Regions from separate parts of the Aeromonas sp. HMWF016 genome, predicted to be linked through region 3. Evidence: predicted binding sites of a transcription regulator. Region 3 holds the regulator's gene; each other region holds the start of a gene.
The links. Region 3 encodes sigma-54, which starts transcription at its own class of promoters, with help from an activator protein. Its sites were predicted from a motif close to TGGCACNGTTTTNGCTT; they were not measured.
Positions count from the first base shown of each region.

Region 1 (3,281 bases), on a different contig from region 3:
ACGCGCAGGGCCACGTTGTGGACCAGCTCCTGGTTCAGACGCTCCAGAATGTTGCGGGAGGTCACGAACTTGCCCTCTTTACCGGCGAACGGTGAGGTGTTGACCTGGAAGGTCATGTTCACGGTCGGCTCGTCGACGGAGAGCGGCGGCAGCGCTTCAACAGCACCGTTGTCGCAGATGGTGTCGGAGATCTTCAGCTCGCCCAGACCGGTGATGGCGATGATGTCGCCAGCTTGCGCATCGGCAACTTCGGTACGGGACAGGCCCAGATAGCCCAGCACCTGACCGACTTTACCGTTGCGGGTCTTGCCGTCGGCACCAACGATGGTGACCTGCTGGTTGGTCTTGACGCGACCACGAGTGATACGGCCGATACCGATAACGCCCACGTAGGAGTTGTAGTCCAGCTGGGAGATCTGCATCTGGAAACCACCGTCAGCATCAGCCTTCGGCGCTTCAACGTTGTCGACGATGGCCTGGAACAGCGGCTCCATGTTCTCGGACTCGACGTCCTGATCCATGGTGGCCCAACCGTTCAGTGCAGAGGCGTAAACCACTTTGAAGTCCAGCTGTTCGTCAGTTGCGCCCAGGTTGTCGAACAGGTCGAATACCTGATCCATTACCCAGTCAGGACGAGCACCCGGACGGTCAACCTTGTTGATGACCACGATCGGCTTCAGACCCTGAGCGAACGCTTTCTGGGTCACGAAACGGGTTTGCGGCATCGGGCCGTCAACGGCGTCAACCAGCAGCAGCACGGAGTCAACCATGGACAGTACGCGCTCTACTTCACCACCGAAGTCGGCGTGACCCGGGGTATCAACGATGTTGATGCGGTAGTCATTCCAGCGGATCGCAGTGTTCTTGGCGAGAATGGTGATGCCACGTTCCCGTTCCAGATCATTGGAGTCCATGATCCGTTCCTGGCCTTCCGTGGAGCGGTCCAGGGTACCGGACTGCTGCAGCAGTTTGTCCACCAGCGTCGTTTTGCCGTGGTCAACGTGCGCAATAATCGCAATATTGCGTAAATTCTCTAACATTCTCGCCTCAATCACCGGGTAAAATTGGGCGCTAATTGTACTCTTGCCTTTGTGATCTGCCTAGCAGAATTGCAGTACATTCGCGCATGACAACGGATCTGGATCATAGACCTCGTCTGTAAACCCTGCTTATATGGGGTGCGACCGCATCTTGCGCACTATTTCAGTGCACCAAAACGATCCACAGTCGCACCCTTTTGATGCAACACCAGTCGAGATTGCCTGCTTTTGGGGAACCACCGAGACGGGATTGCCCTGAAATCAGGCTGTCACAAACTTGGCACGATACTGGCTTATGTGAATACGACGACGCATTCACCCAGAGAGTTTTAACACCGGAGGTTATTTAGCATGTCAGTCCAGAACGTTTTGGCCCTGATCCAGGAACACGAAGTCAAGTTTGTTGATCTGCGCTTTACCGACACCAAGGGCAAAGAGCAGCACGTATCCATCCCTGCCCATCAGGTTGATGAAGATTTCTTCGAAGACGGCAAGATGTTCGACGGCTCCTCCATCGGTGGCTGGAAAGGCATCAACGAATCCGACATGGTACTGATGCCGGATGCCGCCTCCGCCAAGCTGGATCCCTTCACCGAAGAGACCACTCTGAACATCGTGTGTGACGTGCTGGAGCCTGCCACCATGCAGGGCTACGACCGCGACCCGCGCTCCATCGCCAAGCGCGCCGAAGATTTCCTGAAGTCCAGCGGCATCGCTGACACCGTGCTGTTCGGGCCGGAGCCGGAATTCTTCATGTTCGACAACATCACCTTCTCCAATACCATGGGCCACAGCTTCGTGAAGATCGAATCCGAAGAAGCTGCCTGGAACTCCGGCACTGCCTATGAGCATGGCAACAAGGGTCACCGTCCGTTCGTGAAAGGAGGTTACTTCCCGGTTGCGCCGGTTGACTCCTCCCAGGACATCCGTGCCGCCATGTGCTTGGTGCTGGAAGAGATGGGCCAGGTTGTTGAAGCTCACCACCACGAAGTGGCTACTGCCGGTCAGAACGAGATCGCTACCCGCTTCAATACTCTGACGCTGAAGGCGGACGAAGTGCAGGTGCTGAAGTACGTGATCCACAACGTAGCCCACGCCTACAACAAGACCGTCACCTTCATGCCGAAACCCATGTTCGGTGACAACGGCTCCGGCATGCACTGCCACCAGTCTCTGGCCAAGAACGGCGTCAACCTGTTCGCCGGCGACCTGTATGGCGGTCTGTCCGAGATGGCGCTGCACTACATTGGCGGTATCATCAAGCACGCCAAGGCCATCAACGCCTTCGCCAACCCGACCACCAACTCCTACAAGCGTCTGGTTCCGGGTTATGAAGCACCGGTCATGCTGGCCTACTCTGCCCGCAACCGCTCTGCCTCCATCCGTATCCCGGTGGTACCGAGCCCGAAAGCCCGTCGTATCGAAGTGCGCTTCCCGGATCCGGCTGCCAACCCGTACCTGGCCTTCGCTGCACAGCTGATGGCCGGTCTGGACGGTATCATCAACAAGATCCATCCGGGCGATGCCATGGACAAGAACCTGTACGACCTGCCGCCGGAAGAGGCTGCAGAAGTACCGACCGTTGCCGGCTCTCTGGACGAAGCACTGGCCGCTCTGGATGCAGACCGCGAGTTCCTGACCCGTGGTGGCGTGTTCAGCGATGACTTCATCAACTCCTACCTGGAACTGAAACAGCAGGATGTTGACCGTGTGCGCATGACCCCGCACCCGCTGGAGTTCGAGCTGTACTACTCCGTCTAAGCCGGGAACAGCAGTCCAGTTAATCGGACCAGCTTGCCCAATCGTGACAAAACCCGCCATCTGGCGGGTTTTTTCTCTGATAGGATTAAGCAAGATACCGTCAAGGAGAGATGGATGAACAACAAGTATGGCATCGGGCTTGTCGCCCTTCTGTTGCTGACCTCGTTTGATACGCATGCCGCCAAGGTCTACTCCTGGGTCGATGGCAATGGCGTCACCCACTATACGGATGCACCACCTCCCGGCAAGAAGGTAAAGGAAGTCGATCTGCGCACGGCCCCCTTCTTAAGCGGTGCCCCCCGTTCGGTACAGGTGGAGAACTTCAACTCCCTGACCGGCGCCGATGCCAACAAGAAGAAAGAAGCGACCAAGCTGGTCATCGCCCTGCTTTCACCGGAACAGGGCAGCACCCTGCGCGACAACACCGGCAATATCGTCTTTCAGGGCCAGATCAGCCCCAAACCACCCACCCAGTATGAT
Region 1 covers NZ_CAWNWX010000065.1:69,704-72,984, reverse strand. The annotation lists gene typA (translational GTPase TypA) at 1-1,040, opposite strand, end outside; gene glnA (glutamate--ammonia ligase) at 1,392-2,801, shown strand; gene AACS24_RS09640 (DUF4124 domain-containing protein) at 2,916-3,281, shown strand, end outside.
Region 1: the regulator sigma-54 is predicted to act here: its motif matches at 1,319-1,335, upstream of glnA (glutamate--ammonia ligase).

Region 2 (3,281 bases), on a different contig from region 3:
GCAAAGCCATTGAGCTTGCCGGATGGGGTGAGGCCAAAATTACCTTTCAGCGGGGCATAACGACCGGCAAGGGACTCGGCATCAATGCCAGCCTTGCGCAGCATGGCCTGATTGGCCCAACCAGTGTGGGCATCCGAACCGGCCAGCACCACCGGGATCTGCCGGTATTGTGGCCCATTGAACACCTGATTGAGCAGGGGAAGTTGATGCCAATAGTCGAGGGAGACATTGCTGTATAGCTCAACATCACCCAGTGTCAGGCGGGGATCATCTTTACTGCGGGTCAGAAATTGCTGCACCTGCTCAACCTCATTCATGGCATCAGGAAAATTAACCGTCATCCCCTGAAAGCCGGCAAATGCTGCGTGAACATGGCTGTCGATGAGCCCCGGCATCAGGTACTTTCCTTTTAGATCAAGACGCTTGGCATGGCTGCCGAGGCGGGCGCTGACCTCCTGATAGCTGCCGACTGCCACGATCTTTTTACCTTCAATGCCGACCGCTTCCGGGTGAGGGTTCGCCGGATCGCCACTGTAGATGGTGCCGCCAAAGATCAGGGTCTGCCTCTGTGACTGGGCATTGGTGGCAGCGGGAAGCGTCACCAGCAGGCTGGCGAGCAACAGCGTTTTGATATTCATAGGCATGACTCCGTCGCTTCGGAGTCCGAAGACACCGAAGTGGGTAAATGGAAATGGGGTATCGGCTTATCGGTTGATAAGCGGGATACAGATATCAAACACGTAATGATCCCGGTCGGGGTCCGTGCCCGCGTGGTATTGCTCGTAACACGGGCGATCGTCGCAGTTCAGCCCTTGGCCCACTACCCAGCGAAACGCCGTCTCCCAGCAGGCTGCCAGTTGATCGCCGCGAGCGATAAACTGACATACAGCATAGGGACCCGCGGCGATGGTCTGGGTAGTTAACTGGCGTCCAGTGGGGATCTTTGGCCCCAGCTCGATGCAGACGTCAGTACGGCAGCGGGTCTCATCGGTGATATCGGGGATATCCCAATAGAGACTCAGGGTACCCGCCGGTGTCATCGCCTCGTCTGAGGCAAACAGGGCGAGCAAATCCCGATGGGCTTGCTCGCAGGTTTCCTTGCCATAGGGGCCCAGGCGGCGCATGTACGCCACGCGCCGGGCGGGCATCTGCCTGACGCTTGCCCCCTGCAACAGACCCGGGTGTTCGGTGACCGGGTGCATGACCAGGCCATCATAGGTGTCAAAGGGAAGGGGATCGTTTCCAATCTTGCTTTTCCAGTTTCCTCCCTGTTGCTGGCGGTATTCCGAGGGGCTCATGGCGAAGTGCAGGCGAAAGGTCTTGGCGAAATTCTGGGAGCTGGAGAACCCGGCGGCCAGTGCGAGGGTGGTGATATCGCTCTGGGGTGAGGCGAGCAAGCGACGGGCTGCGCGCTCCATACGCAGGCGCCGGGTAAATCCGGCAATGGTCTCGCCGACCATCGTCTTGAAAATACGGTGGAAGTGGAAGGTGGAGATGGCCGCCGCCGCTGCGACCTCATCAAGGCTCGGATTGTCATCCAGATGGTGGCTGATGTAGTCCATCGCCTTGAACACAGGTTTGCGATAATCCAGAGCGGGCTCCTTGCCAGCCAGCAAAAGTGGGCGTCAGTGTCGGATTTAATCAGAGCCACTTGCCGTTGTCGAACCCGTCCGGCCTGGTCTGGCCACTCATCCTGGCCGTACTTTTAACGCATTGGCACTCTAATTGCTTGTTGCATGCCAGCGTCAATGATTTGTCTGGGGATGGAAAAATGGAAATTAGTGCAAGTAGCCTGATGCAAGAGATGCAGACACTCAAGGTAGAGGCCGGTGCAACCCCGCTGGCACAGCCGGGCCGTCAGGTTAGCTCCGACTTTGGCCTGCTGCTGCAACAGGCATTGGGCAACGTCAACGAGCTGCAAGGCGCCGCCAACGATCTGCGCACCCGTTTCGATATGGGTGACAAGTCAGTGGATCTGGCCGAAGTGATGATTGCCGGGCAGAAATCATCCATCGCGTTCGAGGCCACGGTACAGGTACGCAACAAGATGGTCGATGCCTACAAGACCATCATGAACATGCCGGTATAAAGGATTTCAACGAATCATGACGACCGGGCATCATGAACATGTCAGCAATAAGGACATAAATCGTGGCTACTGACCAAAACGGCGATCTGCTGCTAAACGATGAGGGTACTGCCGCCCTCGATGAGAATGAGCAGAAGAGTTCGGCACTGGGCTTTCTGTCCAATACCGATGTACTGCGCCAGATCACCCTGATCCTGGGACTTGCCATCTGTCTGGCCATTGCCGTGTTTATCCTGCTCTGGGGTAAGGAGCCGGACATGCGTCCCCTCGGCACCTATACCACCCAGGAGCTGGTCAAAACTCTCGACTTCCTCGATCAGCAGAAGATCCCCTACGAGGTGGATGGCAAGAGCGTGCTGGTCAGTGCCGAGAACTACCCCAATATCAAGCTGGCGCTGACCCGTGCCGGTCTGGCCAATGTGACCGACGCCAGCAGTGACGGCGAAGATATCCTGCTCAAGGACTCCAGCTTCGGTGTGAGCCAGCGGATGGAGGCGGAGCGCCTCAAGCTGAGCCGCGAGCGCCAGCTGGCCAGCGCTATCGAGCAGTTCCAGAATGTAGCCAAGGCCCAAGTGCTGCTGGCCATCCCGAAAGACAACGTCTTTGCCCGCAACGAACGTAAACCCAGCGCGACCGTGGTCGTCAATCTGAAAGGGGCTGCGCTTGGTCAGGGCGAGGTGGACTCCATCGTCGATATGGTTGCTTCGGCAGTCCACGGTCTCGAACCGACTCGTGTCACCGTTACCGACCAGAACGGCCGCCTGCTCAACTCCGGCTCGCAAGATCCTCTCGCTGCCCAGACTCGCAAAGAGTTCGCGATGCAGCAGAAGCAGGAGCTCGAATACAAACAAAAAATTGACGCCATTCTGATCCCGGTACTGGGCGCTGACAACTATACGGCGGAAGTGGATCTCTCCCTCGACTTCTCCCAGCAGGAGCAGACCCGCAAAACCTACAACCCGGATCTGCCGGCGGTGCGTTCTGAAATGACGCTGGAAGAGAACAGCTCCGGTAGCAGCAACGGCGGTGTGCCGGGGGCACTCAGCAACCAGCCACCAGCAGCATCCACTATTCCCGAGCAGGCGACTGCCGGCGAGAGTGGCTCCGCTGCCAATGGCCGTTCACGCAAAGAGGCCACCCGCAACTTCGAGCTGGATACCACCGTCAGCCATACCCGTCGTCAGATGGGGGG
Region 2 covers NZ_CAWNWX010000094.1:13,827-17,107, forward strand. The annotation lists gene AACS24_RS14970 (amidohydrolase) at 1-638, opposite strand, end outside; gene AACS24_RS14975 (AraC family transcriptional regulator) at 705-1,616, opposite strand; gene fliE (flagellar hook-basal body complex protein FliE) at 1,772-2,089, shown strand; gene fliF (flagellar basal-body MS-ring/collar protein FliF) at 2,152-3,281, shown strand, end outside.
Region 2: the regulator sigma-54 is predicted to act here: its motif matches at 1,715-1,731, upstream of fliE (flagellar hook-basal body complex protein FliE).

Region 3 (3,281 bases):
GCCCATGGCGACAGCATTCGCTACGAGCTGAAGAAGCGCCTGGTGACCATCACCGGCAACGGTCAGCTCAAACAGGAAGATAGTCAGGTCAACGGCGACCTGATCCGCTACGACATCGTCAAACAGAAGATGATTGCCGAGAGCAAGACCCCGAACCAGCGGGTCAAGACGGTATTCCTGCCCGACCAGGTCGAGAATTTCGACAAGCCCGCCGACCAGAAGAAGCAGGGAAAATAAGCCATGGCAGTATTGAAAGCAGTCGGCCTGCAGAAGAGTTACAAGCGTCGCATGGTGGTTAGCGACGTGAGCCTTGAGGTGGGTACCGGCCAGATAGTCGGCCTGCTTGGCCCCAACGGTGCCGGCAAAACCACGTCGTTTTACATGATCGTCGGGTTGGTACAGCGCGATGCCGGTCTCATCACCATTGACGATCAGGACATCAGCCTGCAGCCCATGCACGTGCGCGCCCGCAACGGCATCGGTTACCTGCCGCAGGAAGCCTCTATCTTCCGCCGCCTCACGGTGTATGAAAACCTGATGGGAGTGATGCAGACGCGCAAGGAGTTGAGTCGCGAAGAGCGGGAGGACAAGGTTCAGCAGCTGCTGGAAGAGTTCAATATCACCCATATCCGCGACAACCTGGGGCAAAGCCTCTCCGGTGGCGAGCGGCGGCGGGTCGAGATTGCCCGGGCGCTGGCAGCGGAACCGCGCTTTATCCTGCTGGATGAGCCTTTCGCAGGGGTTGACCCGATTTCTGTGATAGACATCAAGAAGATCATCCAGCACCTGAAAGATAGGGGGCTTGGCGTCTTGATTACCGACCACAACGTCAGAGAGACTCTGGACGTATGCGAGAAGGCCTATATCGTCAGCCACGGCCAGATGATTGCCGAGGGTGCACCGGCCGATATCCTCGCCGATGAACAGGTCAAGCGCGTCTATTTGGGCGATCAATTCAGTCTATAGTAAGGGGGCAGCCTTCATTCTCTGTGACAGTGCCTCGCTGAACATAAGGATATCCCGACGTAGATGAAGCCGACATTACAGTTGCGTCTCGGTCAGTCCCTGACCATGACGCCGCAATTACAACAAGCGATTCGTCTGCTCCAGCTCTCCTCTCTGGAACTCCAGCAGGAAATTCAGCAAGCGCTCGAAAGCAATCCTCTGCTGGAGCAGGAAGAGAGCGAAGTGCAGGAGACGGCCCCGCAAGAGGCTGTCGATGCCAGCCAGCTCGACTCCAGCGATGCCATGGCTCAGGAGCAGATGCCTGACGAGTTGCCGGTAGATACCACTTGGGATGAGGTTTACTCCGCCGGTACCGCCCAGAGTGCAGGCCCGATCCACGACGGTGAAGACAGCGTCTATCAGGGTGAGACCACCGAAAACCTGCAGGACTATCTGCTGTGGCAGATGCGTCTAACACCATTCAGCGATGTGGATGCCGCCATCGCGCTTGCCATCATCGATGCCATCGACGAATCCGGGTATCTGACCGTTGCACTGGAGGATATCCAGGCCGCCGTCAGCAGTGACGAAGTAGAGGTCGAGCTCGACGAGGTGGAGGCTGTTCTCAAGCGGGTGCAGCATTTTGACCCGGTCGGTATCGCCGCTCGCTCGGTGCAGGAGTGTCTGCTTATCCAGCTGGAACAGTATGCCCCCGAAACTCCCTGGCTCAACGAAGCCAAAGAGGTGATCCTCGAGCACATGGATCTGCTCGGCAACCGCGATTATCGCACTCTGGCCCGCAAAACTCGCCTCAAGGAGAGCGACCTCAAGGAGGTGCTGGATCTGATCCAGCTGCTGGAGCCCCGCCCCGGTAACGGCATCATCCAGAGCGACTCCCAGTATGTGATCCCCGATGTTTCGGTGGTAAAGCGCCAGAACCGCTGGGTGGTGGAGCTCAACCCCGATTCCGCCCCGCGCATCCGGGTCAACGAGACCTATGCCGCCATGGCCCGCAACGCCCGCAGCAGCACGGATACCCAATTCATCCGCTCCCACCTGCAGGAGGCCAAGTGGTTCATCAAGAGCCTTGAGAGCCGCAACGATACCCTGCTGAAAGTAGCCAGCTGTATTGTCGAGCAGCAGCAGGGCTTTTTCGAGTATGGTGAAGAGGCGATGAAGCCAATGGTGCTCAACGACATTGCCGAAGCGGTGGAGATGCATGAGTCGACCATCTCCCGGGTGACGACCCAGAAGTACATGCATACCCCCCGCGGTATCTTCGAATTGAAGTTTTTTTTCTCCAGCCATGTGAACACCGAAGGAGGAGGAGAGTGCTCATCGACCGCAATTCGCGCGCTCATCAAAAAGCTGGTAACGGCAGAGAATCCTGCCAAGCCGTTAAGTGATAGCAAGATCGCGGATTTGCTGGCCGAACAGGGTATTATGGTGGCTAGACGCACGATCGCTAAGTACCGCGAATCCTTGTTTATCCCACCTTCCAATCAGCGCAAACGCCTGGTTTAGGCAAAACAAAAGGATGATGTTATGCAAATTAACCTGACCGGACACCATGTCGAGATCACCGAAGCTCTGCGTGATTATGTGAATAACAAATTTGCCAAACTCGAGCGTCATTTCGACCACATCAACAACGTGCATGTGGTGCTTAGCGTAGAGAAACTGAACCAGATTGCCGAAGCCAAACTGCACGTCAGCGGTGGCGAGGTATTCGCCAACTCCGAGCATGCCGATATGTATGCCGCGATTGATACCTTGCTCGACAAGCTGGACAGGCAGATCATCAAGCACAAAGATAAGTTAAATAAAAAATAACTATGCAACTTGAACACATACTGAGTCGGGACTGCACCAAGAGTGCAGTCCCATGCACCAGCAAGAAACGTGCCCTTGAAATCATCAGCGAGCTGGCCGCCGAACGCCTCGGCACCTCCCGCCAGGCGCTGTTTGAATGCTTGCTGGCCCGCGAGAAAATGGGTAGTACCGGGATCGGTGCCGGTATTGCGATCCCCCACGGTCGAATTGACGATGAGTTCCCGCCAACCGCGATCCTGATGACCTTTGCCGAACCCATCCCTTTCGACTCCATCGACAATCAACCGGTTGACCTGCTGTTTGCCTTGCTGGTACCGGAGAGCGAGTGCAAACAGCATCTCAAGACCCTTTCCCTGATGGCTTCCAAGCTGGGCGACAAGGCGGTCTGCCGCCAGTTGCGTCAGGCTACCAGTGACGAAGAGCTCTATCAGATCATGACCTCGGCCTGATGTGCAGGCCCTGATGACACACCCGTTTTGGCGTGAGGGAACAAGATGCAGTTA
Region 3 covers NZ_CAWNWX010000082.1:161,000-164,280, reverse strand. The annotation lists gene lptA (lipopolysaccharide transport periplasmic protein LptA) at 1-237, shown strand, start outside; gene lptB (LPS export ABC transporter ATP-binding protein) at 241-966, shown strand; gene AACS24_RS12750 (RNA polymerase factor sigma-54) at 1,030-2,469, shown strand; gene hpf (ribosome hibernation promoting factor) at 2,491-2,778, shown strand; gene ptsN (PTS IIA-like nitrogen regulatory protein PtsN) at 2,781-3,227, shown strand; gene rapZ (RNase adapter RapZ) at 3,273-3,281, shown strand, end outside.